DNA from 3 places in the Comamonas sp. Tr-654 genome. Region 1 is predicted to be linked to each of the others. Evidence: predicted binding sites of a transcription regulator. Region 1 holds the regulator's gene; each other region holds the start of a gene.

Region 1 (3,277 bases):
CTTACTCCTCCGGTGAAGCTGGAACGCGATTGAGGATCTCGCCAGTGGCTTCCATCTCGAACTGTTGGGGATTAAGCCAGTTGACCTTCTGGTGATCGGAGGTTTCGAAGTAAATGGCAGACGGGCGTATGGAGACGCCATGCGGCATGTCGACTTCGTCGAAACTCTGATAGACCAGAATCAGGCGCAGGTTGCCATTGGCGTCTTTGGCCTGTATGTGCTGCAAGAGCTTGCGGTAGGCACTCATAGGACGCCCTCGTTGACATGTGTGTATGAATGTTTCCACTGTCGAGAAGGTGCCGCAATACCCTGATCCGGGTACTGCGATGGCGGATATTCGCGCCTGACAAGGAGTTTTGTCACTTGCGGGCTGCTGCAAAAGGCGTTTTGGCAGGCAGGAGCAGCCAGAATGTCTGGCAAAAAATTTACATGGCGATCCAGATCGTTTGGCGCCGACGAAATGAAGTTTTCATCGCGGTACTGGCGGCAGTGGCATCTCGCACATCTGTCGATCAGCGGGGCAGACCCTTGAGAGGGCGCCTTGCGGCCCGCTGCGAGTCAGCCAGTCAGGCGGGCATATGGAAGCCTTGCTGCACCAGCTGCAGGTCTGTCGCGACTCGCATGCGACTCGGACTTGTGCTGCATGAGCGTAGTGAGCCCAAGCTTGTCGTGCTTTCAGGCTTGCCGGGCTGCTTGCTCATTGAGAACCATGCGCTCCAACGCTGCGCAGACATCGGCCATGCGCCCGGAGATCAGCAGGCATTCGGGTTGCTTGCGTGGTTCACGCTGAACGATTTTGAGCAGCCGTGCAGAGGGCGGCTGCACCGCCTCGGCGGTGATGGGCGAGGTGGTGGCTAAGGTCCGAGAGTGAAGCACGCGGCTGCCAAGGCGGCTGCGACCGCGATTGGCGCGCATGACCGGAATGCTGATTTGTGTCGCCTTGGGGTGATGAGCCTTGCAGGAGGCGGTCTCCGTGGCAGCTTTGCTCGTGTCGCCAGGAGGATGCAGGGACGATAGGCTTTTCAGTGTCCGGCGAGTCAAAGACTGCAGTGATGTGGCGAATCCCATTTGACAACTCCTCTTGATGACCTTGCGGCATGGATAAGGGCAGGATTGCGTACTTCAGGCAAAGCTCCGCCCAGGGCGAAGCTCAGCAGCTTCGCGCCTACCACCTGGGCTCGAGAGGAAAAGAGGCTTGATGCACCTCCGGGAGGTGCCGACAGGCCGTCTGGCCGCTACATGAACATGCTGTTGCGGATCAGGCCAACGGCCAAGCCTTCGATGGCGAATGGCTCTTCAGGCGAGACGTGAATGATCTTGTAGTCGGGGTTTTCGGGCAGCAGCTCGATGCCCTGAGGCGTGCGCTTGAAGCGCTTGACGGTGACGTCGTCACCGAGGCGGGCCACCACAATCTGACCGTTGCGCGCTTCATGCGTGGCCTGTACCGCCAGCAGGTCGCCGTCCATGATGCCGGCGTCGCGCATGGACATGCCGCGCACCTTGAGCAGGTAGTCGGGTTTGGCGGCAAACAGGCTGGGCTCGACCGAATAGCTTTGATCGATATGTTCCTGAGCCAGAATAGGCGAGCCGGCGGCGACGCGGCCGACTAGGGGCAGCACCAGCGGAGCCAGGGCTGTGAGCGGCAGCGCAAAGCTGGCGCCGCGTGCAGCATTGATGGTGCGCACGGTGTCGGCGCGCAGGCGAATGCCGCGCGATGTGCCGCTGACCAGATCGATGACGCCCTTGCGGGCCAGTGCCTGCAAATGCTCTTCTGCAGCATTGGCCGACTTGAAGCCAAAGGTGCAGGCAATCTCGGCCCGGGTCGGGGGCGCACCCGTGCGAGCGATGGTGGACTGGATGAGGTCCAGAATCTGCTGCTGGCGGGGCGTGAGCTTGGGGTGGTCCATGGGCATTCCTTGATCGATCAATGATGAATACTGTGTGTTCATCCAGTACCTGTATTTTTAATCAGTTTAAAGAGGACTGCAAGTGGAACGTGACAAAAAAATCGTCATCCTGGGCACGGGCGGCACGATTGCCGGTGTCGCCGAGCAGGCCGGCACCAGCGTGGGCTACCGCGCGGCCCAACTGGGCGTGGCTCAGCTGCTGCAGGCCGTGCCGGACCTGGAGCGCGTTGCTGCTGCGTCGTTGCAGGCGGAGCAACTGGCGCAGCTGGACAGCAAGGATATGGATCACGCCACCTGGCATGCGCTCGCGCTGCGCTGTGCCGAGCTGCTCGCGCGTGATGATGTGAGCGGTATCGTGATCACCCACGGCACCGACACCCTGGAGGAAACTGCCTGGTTTCTGCAATGCGTTCTGCGCCCGTCAAAGCCCGTGGTACTGACCTGTGCCATGCGCCCGGCCACAGCCATCTCAGCCGACGGCCCTGGCAATCTGCGTGATGCCGTGGCCTGCGCGGCCGATGCACAAGCCGCTGGCCGGGGTGTGTTGGCGGTGGTGGCGGGCAGGGTGTTCAGCGCACGCCAGGTGCGCAAGGTGCATCCTTACCGTGTGGATGCCTTTGATGGAAGCGGCGCCGGCCCGCAGGGCTGGGTGGAAGAGGGGCGGGCGCGCTGGGCAACGGGCGGGCTGCCTAGGGTAGCTGCGGCTGGCTCGCCTGCAATCGCTTTACCGCCCGCAGGTCAATGGCCCCAGGTGGAATTGCTGCACAGCCATGCGGGCTGCAACAGTACCGTGGCGCTGGCGGTGATGCAGGCCTGGCATGCGGCAGGCGTGCGCGCCGTGGTGGTGGTGGGCACGGGCAATGGCACGGTCCATCGGGCATTGGGGCCAGCCCTGGACTGGGCGCAGGCGCAGGGCATGGCGTTGTGCATCACGACCCGGTGCGAAGAGGGGCCGGTGGTGCAGGCTCAGGGAGCACAGGATGGCCACACGAGCAGCCTGCCTGCGCCCAAGGCCAGAATCAGCCTGATGCTGGAGCTGATGGGCTGGCCTCGCGCTCTGGGTTGATGCTCTTATTATGAGAGCTTTTAGCCTTTGTTGATGAAGAGTATTGGCGGTATTTCGACCTGAAAGCCAATGAATGCAAGCGCAGGAAGCTATGAATGTTGATGGCCGCAACTCCGCTTCGGTACAGTGTGCCCGCATTGGACGGATGCCAGCCGAAAGGCCGGGAGCTTGAGCTTCGAGAACAAAAAAGGCCAGTGAAGACACCGGCCTTTTTTGCCCAGAGATGCCTGACCGCGAAAGGTCGGCAAGGCTCCACGAGCGAGTGATCAGGAAGCCAGAGCAGCCAGAGCGCGCTCGGTGATTT
Region 2 (3,277 bases), 610 kb from region 1:
AGAAAAAGGACGGCACGACCGACCTGAAGATTCTGCCCAGCTGCACCCTGCCGCTGACGGGTCTGGGCGTGGTGGATCGCATCATCACCGATCTGGGTGTGATGGACGTGACACCCGAGGGCCTGAAGCTGGTGGAGCTGGCCGAGGGCGTGAGCTTTGACGAGATCCAGTCCAAGACCGGTGTGACGCTGCTGAAATAAGCGGCGCTGCGCTCCCGGGCAAGAACCGCTGCGGCGGTTCTTTTTTTGCTTTTTCTGCGGAATCAGCAGAATTAATAGCTACCGGAGTTGATAGAACAAGCGATGTAAGCTGTTTTTGCTTTAATTGTGGCCCACAAATTATTGCAATCTGCAACAATCGAGTTTGATTGAGCAGACAGAAAAAGAGCGCTTTGATGAGTGAGAACGCTGGTGCGCAGGGGCACGAGACCGATGTACATTTTTTGCGCGCAGTCACCGATATGGCCGAGCATACGGAGGTCATGACAGGCGATGCAATCTATACCGACAAGGGCATGAAATTGGTGGACAAAGGCACACGTGTTGACAGTCGTCTCTATGACCGTCTGGTCATGCACAAGCTGCGTGACCCCATCGATGCCAACCTGATCACGGGCGACCTGGTCGACGTGGCATCTCTGGTCGCTCTGGCGCGCCAGCAATGTGAGCAGGTCGATCTGCTGCATCGCATGGTGGCGTCCATCGGCGATGTCGAGCGTCTGCTGGCACCGCTCAAGAGCTTGCTACTGCCTCAGGCCATTGCCTTCAAGCTCACCGTCATGCGCGAGCAGCGCTCCGACCTCTACCAGCACAGCCTGCAGATGACGCTGGTGGCGATCTTTCTGGCCCTCAAGAACGGCTGGACCGAGCGCGAATGCGTGCCGCTGGCCACGGCCGCGCTGCTGCACGATGTAGGCATGCTCTATATGGACCCGATCTGGACCGACCCGGACCACCGCTTGAGCGGCGAGGAACGCAAGCATCTGGTCGCGCATTCCGTCACCGCCATGTTGGTGGTGCGCAGCACAGAACTGTATTCGCGCGCCGTGGAAATCGCCGTGCTCGAGCACCATGAGCGCATGGATGGTTCCGGCTATCCGCGCGGCATCAAGGGTAACGCCATTTCGCCCATGGGGCAGGTGCTGCTGCTGGCCGAGGTGGTCTCGGCCTTCTTCGAGAAATTCACGGATATGCCGGGCCAGCGCCTGTCGCTCATGCTGCGCATGAACCACAAGAGCTATCCGGCCGATCTGGTGAACCTGATTCTGCCGCTGCTCTACGACGAAATCAGTCCCGGCAAGCCTCTGGCGCCGCTGCAGGCCGAGTTCTCGCACAGCATCGCGGCGCTGGAGGCCGCGCTGCGCAAATGGAGCGAGCTCCGGCGCGAGTTTCCCGAGCATTGGCAGCAAATGCCTGATGCGCAGGCGGCGGTGCTTGTGGAGACCAATCTTGCACAACTGCAAAAGCAGCTGGCCGAGGCGGGCTCCCACCCCAGCCAGCAGTTGGATGTGCTGAGCTACCTCAAGGATGACGCCCTGGGCATGAGCGAGCTGGCCCTGGTCAACCGCGAGGCCCTGTGGCAGCTGCAGGCCATCATGAACGACTGCCAGCGCCGCTGGCCCACGCTGGGGGAGGGCGGCTCCACGCTGGAAGTTGCCGTGGCCGAATGGTGCGAGGCCTGTGCCCAGTTGATGCCGCAGGCTGGTCGCAGCTCGGCCATGAATGCCGACAGGCAGTCGCTCAATTGAGGGCATTGACTGCGAGTTTTGCCCGCGACGGCTTTCTTCAAGTTTGATAGCTGCAAGCGCTTTATGGACGGGCGCTAAGCGGGTATTTCTTCAATATTTTTTGCATCACGCCGCAGCGCGGCGTGCTTTGCCGCGTCTGCTTGCGGCATTCCGAAAAGTATTTTTGATAGCGCGTGATGCCCGATCAACAAGGGTAGGCAGCATCTGCTACTGGCCTTAGGGCCTTGTTTTGCACGGAAATTCCAATAACTGTATATTTGTACAGTATTTAAGAATATTCCTATGCACACCCAGTCCCAGACATATTTGGCCCGTCCTGGCTCACAGCCAGGCATGACGGAGTCTGTCCGGCCGCAGGCTGGTGCAGGGCAGGGCGTGCGGCCAAGTCTGCCAGCTGCGGGCCACCCACATTTGTCCACCATACAGATTTCGGGTGTCTGGCGCGGCACGGACTGGCAGCTGGATGCCTGCCGGAATGTCTGGCCCAGTGGCCATACGGCACTGGACTGCGAGCTGCCCGGTGGCGGCTGGCCCGGCAATGCCTTGATTCAGCTGCAGCAACCCGCACACTGCCATGCGGAGTGGGCCTTGCTGTTGCCCGCGCTGGCCGCAGGAGTGCGGCAGCATGCGGCTTCTCGCGGGGATACGCGGATGGGGCAGCTGGTGTTGGTGGCTCCGCCCTATCTGCCCTTCGCCCCGGCCTTGCAGGCTGCCGGCATTGACGCGAAGCGGCTGTGCGCAGTGCAGCCGGGGCGCAGTGCCCAGGATCTTGCCTGGGCCTGCGAGCAGGCGCTGCATTGCCGGGATGTGCTGGCGGTGCTGGCCTGGTTGCCCGAACTTCCCACGTCCACGCTGCGCCGCTTGCAACTGGCTGCCGCTTCGCAGGGGCGGCCTCTGTGGCTATGGCAGGAGTCGCAGGCTGAGCCGTGCAGCACTCCCGCCGCATTGCGGTTGAGACTGGAGAGAGTCACGACAGTCTCCGCTGCCCAGCTGGCGCCGGGTTTGCAGATACAGATACTGAAGCGCCGTGGGCCTTTGCTGGAGCGCCCCATACAGATTCCGCTTTCGCAGTGGGCCTGGCAGCCTGTGCTGCAGGCACAGGCACAAAGACATGCGCGCCAGAGCGAGGAGGCTGCCATGCTCATGCAAGGGCGCATGGCAGCCGCCGCTCCTGCAACAGCCTCGCCTTGGATGACGGAGGCATGAGATGGGCAGTGCAGAGCATTGGATCGCCTGGCCTCTGGCTTGCCTGAGCGAGTCAAGCCCGGTGCCCGAGAGCGCCTGCTGGTGGGCGCTGGAGTTTTCGCCGCGTGTGGCCTTGCTCGAAGACGCCTTGCTCATGGAGACCAGCATGGTGCAGCGTCTTTGGGGCGGTGCCGAGGTCTTGCTGGCGCGGCTGGACAGTGCTTTTGCCCAGGCCTGTCAGGCCGCTGTGTCCGGCCCGCCGGAGACCGGGGGCGGCGATGCGGCAGTGCAGCCGCTGCGCGGACAGGGCGGCACGGCCTGGCAGGCATTGGCACGGCTGCGGCT
Region 3 (3,277 bases), on a different contig from region 1:
TGGTGACCACGGCTTCCGACTGTGCAAAGTCCAGATTCATGAACTGCACCGGCAGCAGACGACGCGTATCGGGGTTCAGCGTGGTTTCCCACAGCTGTTCGGCATTCATCTCGCCCAGGCCCTTGAAACGGCTGACCTGGCATTTTTCGCGCGGCACGCCGTCCTTGGCGCATTTTTCGATGATGGCATCAAGCTCGCCCGCATCGAGTGCATAGACCTTGATGGCGGGCTTCTTGCCGCGCGCAGGCACGTCCACACGGAACAGCGGTGGCAGCGCCACATGGATGTGGCCGGCTTCGATGAGCTTGGGGAAATGCTTGAAGAACAGCGTCAGCAGCAGCACCTGGATGTGCGAGCCGTCCACGTCCGCATCCGAGAGAATGCAGATCTTGCCGTAGCGCAGGCCGGACAGGTCGGGCTCGTCATTGGGGCCATGCGGGTCCACGCCGATCGCCACCGAGATATCGTGGATTTCGTTGTTGGCGAACAGCCGGTCGCGGTCCACCTCCCAGGTGTTGAGCACCTTGCCGCGCAGCGGCAGGATGGCCTGGGTTTCCTTGTCGCGGCCCATCTTGGCGCTGCCGCCCGCAGAGTCGCCCTCGACCAGAAACACCTCGTTGACGGCTATGTCCTTGCTCTCGCAATCGGTCAGCTTGCCGGGCAGCACGGCCACGCCGCTGCCCTTGCGTTTTTCCACCTTCTGGCCGGCCTTCTGGCGGGTCTGGGCGGCCTTGATGGCGATCTCGGCCAGCTTCTTGCCCCAGTCCACATGCTCGTTGAGCCACAGCTCGAGCGCCGGGCGCACAAAGCCCGAGACCAGACGCACGGCATCGCGCGAGTTCAGGCGCTCCTTGATCTGGCCCTGGAACTGCGGGTCCAGCACCTTGGCGTTGAGCACATAGCTGGCCCGCGCGAACACGTCGTCGGGCATGAGCTTGACGCCCTTGGGCAGCAGCGAGTGCATGTCGATAAAGGCCTTGACGGCCTGGAACAGGCCGTCGCGCAGGCCGCTGTCATGCGTGCCGCCCGCCGTGGTGGGAATCAGGTTGACATAGCTTTCGCGCAGCGGCGCACCGTCTTCGGTGAAGGCCACGCACCAAGCAGCGCCCTCGCCTTCGGCAAAGCTGTCGTTGTTCTTGTCGGCAAAGCCCTCGCCCTCGAACAGGGGGATGACGGGCTCGCCATGCAGGCTCTGCGCCAGATAGTCGCGCAGACCGCCCTTGAACTGCCAGCTCTGGGTGTCACGCGACTTTTCATTGATCAGCGAAACGGCCACGCCGGGCATTAGCACGGCCTTGCTGCGCAGCAGATGCACCAGCTCGCCCATGGGCAGGGCCGAGGATTCGAAGTATTTGGCATCGGGCCAGGCACGTACCGTCGTGCCCTGCTTGCGCTCGCCGGCCTGCAGAGGGCGCACCTTGAGCGGCTCGATCACATCGCCGCCCGAGAACACCAGCGTGGCCACCTGGCCGTCGCGGTGCACCTGCACCTCCAGGCGCGTGGCCAGCGCATTCGTCACCGAAACGCCCACGCCGTGCAGACCGCCCGAGAAGCTGTAGGCGCCGCCATTGCCCTTGTCGAACTTGCCGCCCGCGTGCAAACGCGTGAAGACCAGTTCCACCACGGGCGCCTTCTCTTCGGGGTGCAGACCGAAGGGAATGCCGCGCCCGTCGTCCTCCACGCTGTAGGAGCCGTCGGCGTGCATGGTGAACTTGATTTTCTTGCCGTAGCCGGCAAGCGCCTCGTCGGCCGCGTTGTCGATCACCTCCTGCAGGATGTGCAGGGGGTTGTCGGTGCGCGTATACATGCCGGGACGCTGTTTGACAGGCTCCAGACCCTTGAGAACGCGGATCGAGCCTTCGGAATATTCGTTGGACGGTTTGACTGCCATGGGGGCGGATTGTAGTGGCCTCTCCGGATGAGAGCTGGATAAATTCACAGTTGTTTACTCCCAATACTCTTGCACAAAGCCCGAACATCTGTCTTGGCAACGTGTTTTCGGCGCATCTTTTCCGCTGCGGGAGCTCTCAATAAGATAGCTTTTACCGCATGTTATTCAATAGATTCAGATAGATTTACATCAGTTTTTATTGCAGTCCGTGCGCAAGGCGCTCACTTTTTATGGTTCACGACTTGCTGTACGCCCGCAGGGCCCGGCGCCGCTCCCGCATTCTGGCAGCACAGGCTGGCGCACATGTGACGAGCTGTGCCGGCGCGAAGCAGCGGCTTTGGTTACAGTGATGTGCTGGCCGCACCCCAGGCCTTTTTTCGCACGCACGGCATGACAACAAAGACAACTCCAGCCCCCATGTCCATGGCGCAGATTCTTCTGTGCGGTGGCGCCATCGTCACGCTCTCCATGGGCATACGCCACGGCTTCGGCCTCTGGCTGCAGCCCATCACCCAGGACATGGGCTGGACGCGCGAGAACTTTTCCTTGGCCATCGCCGTGCAGAACCTGTCCTGGGGCATCCTGGGCATCTTTGTCGGCATGCTGGCCGACCGCATCGGCGCCTTCAAGGTGCTGATCGGCGGCTCCGTCCTCTATGCCCTGGGTCTGGTCGGCATGGCGCTGTCTCCCAGTTCCACGGTGTTCCTGCTGACCGCCGGCGTACTGATCGGCGCGGCCCAGGCCGGCACTACCTATGCCGTGATCTACGGCGTGCTGGGCCGCCAGATTCCCGTGGCGCGGCGCAGCTGGGCCATGGGCGTGGCCGCAGCGGCAGGCTCGTTCGGCCAGTTCTTCATGGTGCCCGTGGAAGGCAAGCTGATCGCGCAGTTCGGCTGGTCCAATGCCTTGCTGATACTGGCGCTGTTCGCGCTGCTGATCGCCGCCCTGGCCTTCGGCCTGCGCGAGCCGGGCTTTGGCGGCAGCACGCCCATCAAGCGCGAGCAGACCGTGGGTCAGGCGCTCAAGGAAGCCTGGACCTACCCCAGCTTTCTGCTGCTGATGGCGGGCTACTTTGTCTGCGGCTTCCAGGTCATGTTCATCGGCGTGCACATGCCCAGCTATCTGAAGGACTTCGGCATGGCGCCCCATGTGGCCAGCTATTCGCTGGCCCTGGTCGGCCTTTTCAATATCTTCGGCACCTATCTGGCCGGCAATCTGGGGCAGAAGCTGCCCAAGCGCTATCTGCTGTCGGGGATCTACGGGCTGCGTTCGGTGGCCACCGTGGCCTTTTTGCTGGCCCCGCTCTCGCCCTGGTCGGTCTATGCCTTCTGCGCCGCCATGGGCTTTCTGTGGCTGTCCACCGTGCCACTGACCAATGCCACCATC

What was found. Region 1 encodes LexA, which represses DNA repair genes until DNA is damaged. Its sites were predicted from a motif close to ACTGTATNNNNATACAGT; they were not measured.
Region 2: imuA (translesion DNA synthesis-associated protein ImuA) is a predicted target of LexA. The motif match lies at 1,996-2,013, and genes of this name have one in related genera.
Region 3: F3J24_RS09865 (DNA topoisomerase IV subunit B) is a predicted target of LexA. The motif match lies at 1,925-1,942, and genes of this name have one in related genera.

Annotation. Positions count from the first base shown of each region.
Region 1 is NZ_VWWQ01000001.1:759,713-762,989, reverse strand. Features, by position in the region: gene F3J24_RS03380 (hypothetical protein) at 2-247, opposite strand; gene F3J24_RS25095 (hypothetical protein) at 676-1,068, opposite strand; gene lexA (transcriptional repressor LexA) at 1,236-1,907, opposite strand; gene F3J24_RS03365 (asparaginase) at 1,990-2,973, shown strand; gene adk (adenylate kinase) at 3,240-3,277, opposite strand, start outside.
Region 2 is NZ_VWWQ01000001.1:154,601-157,877, forward strand. Features, by position in the region: gene F3J24_RS00630 (3-oxoacid CoA-transferase subunit B) at 1-200, shown strand, start outside; gene F3J24_RS00635 (HD-GYP domain-containing protein) at 395-1,747, shown strand; gene imuA (translesion DNA synthesis-associated protein ImuA) at 2,030-2,953, shown strand; gene F3J24_RS00645 (hypothetical protein) at 2,955-3,277, shown strand, end outside.
Region 3 is NZ_VWWQ01000003.1:51,035-54,311, forward strand. Features, by position in the region: gene F3J24_RS09865 (DNA topoisomerase IV subunit B) at 1-1,891, opposite strand, end outside; gene F3J24_RS09870 (MFS transporter) at 2,309-3,277, shown strand, end outside.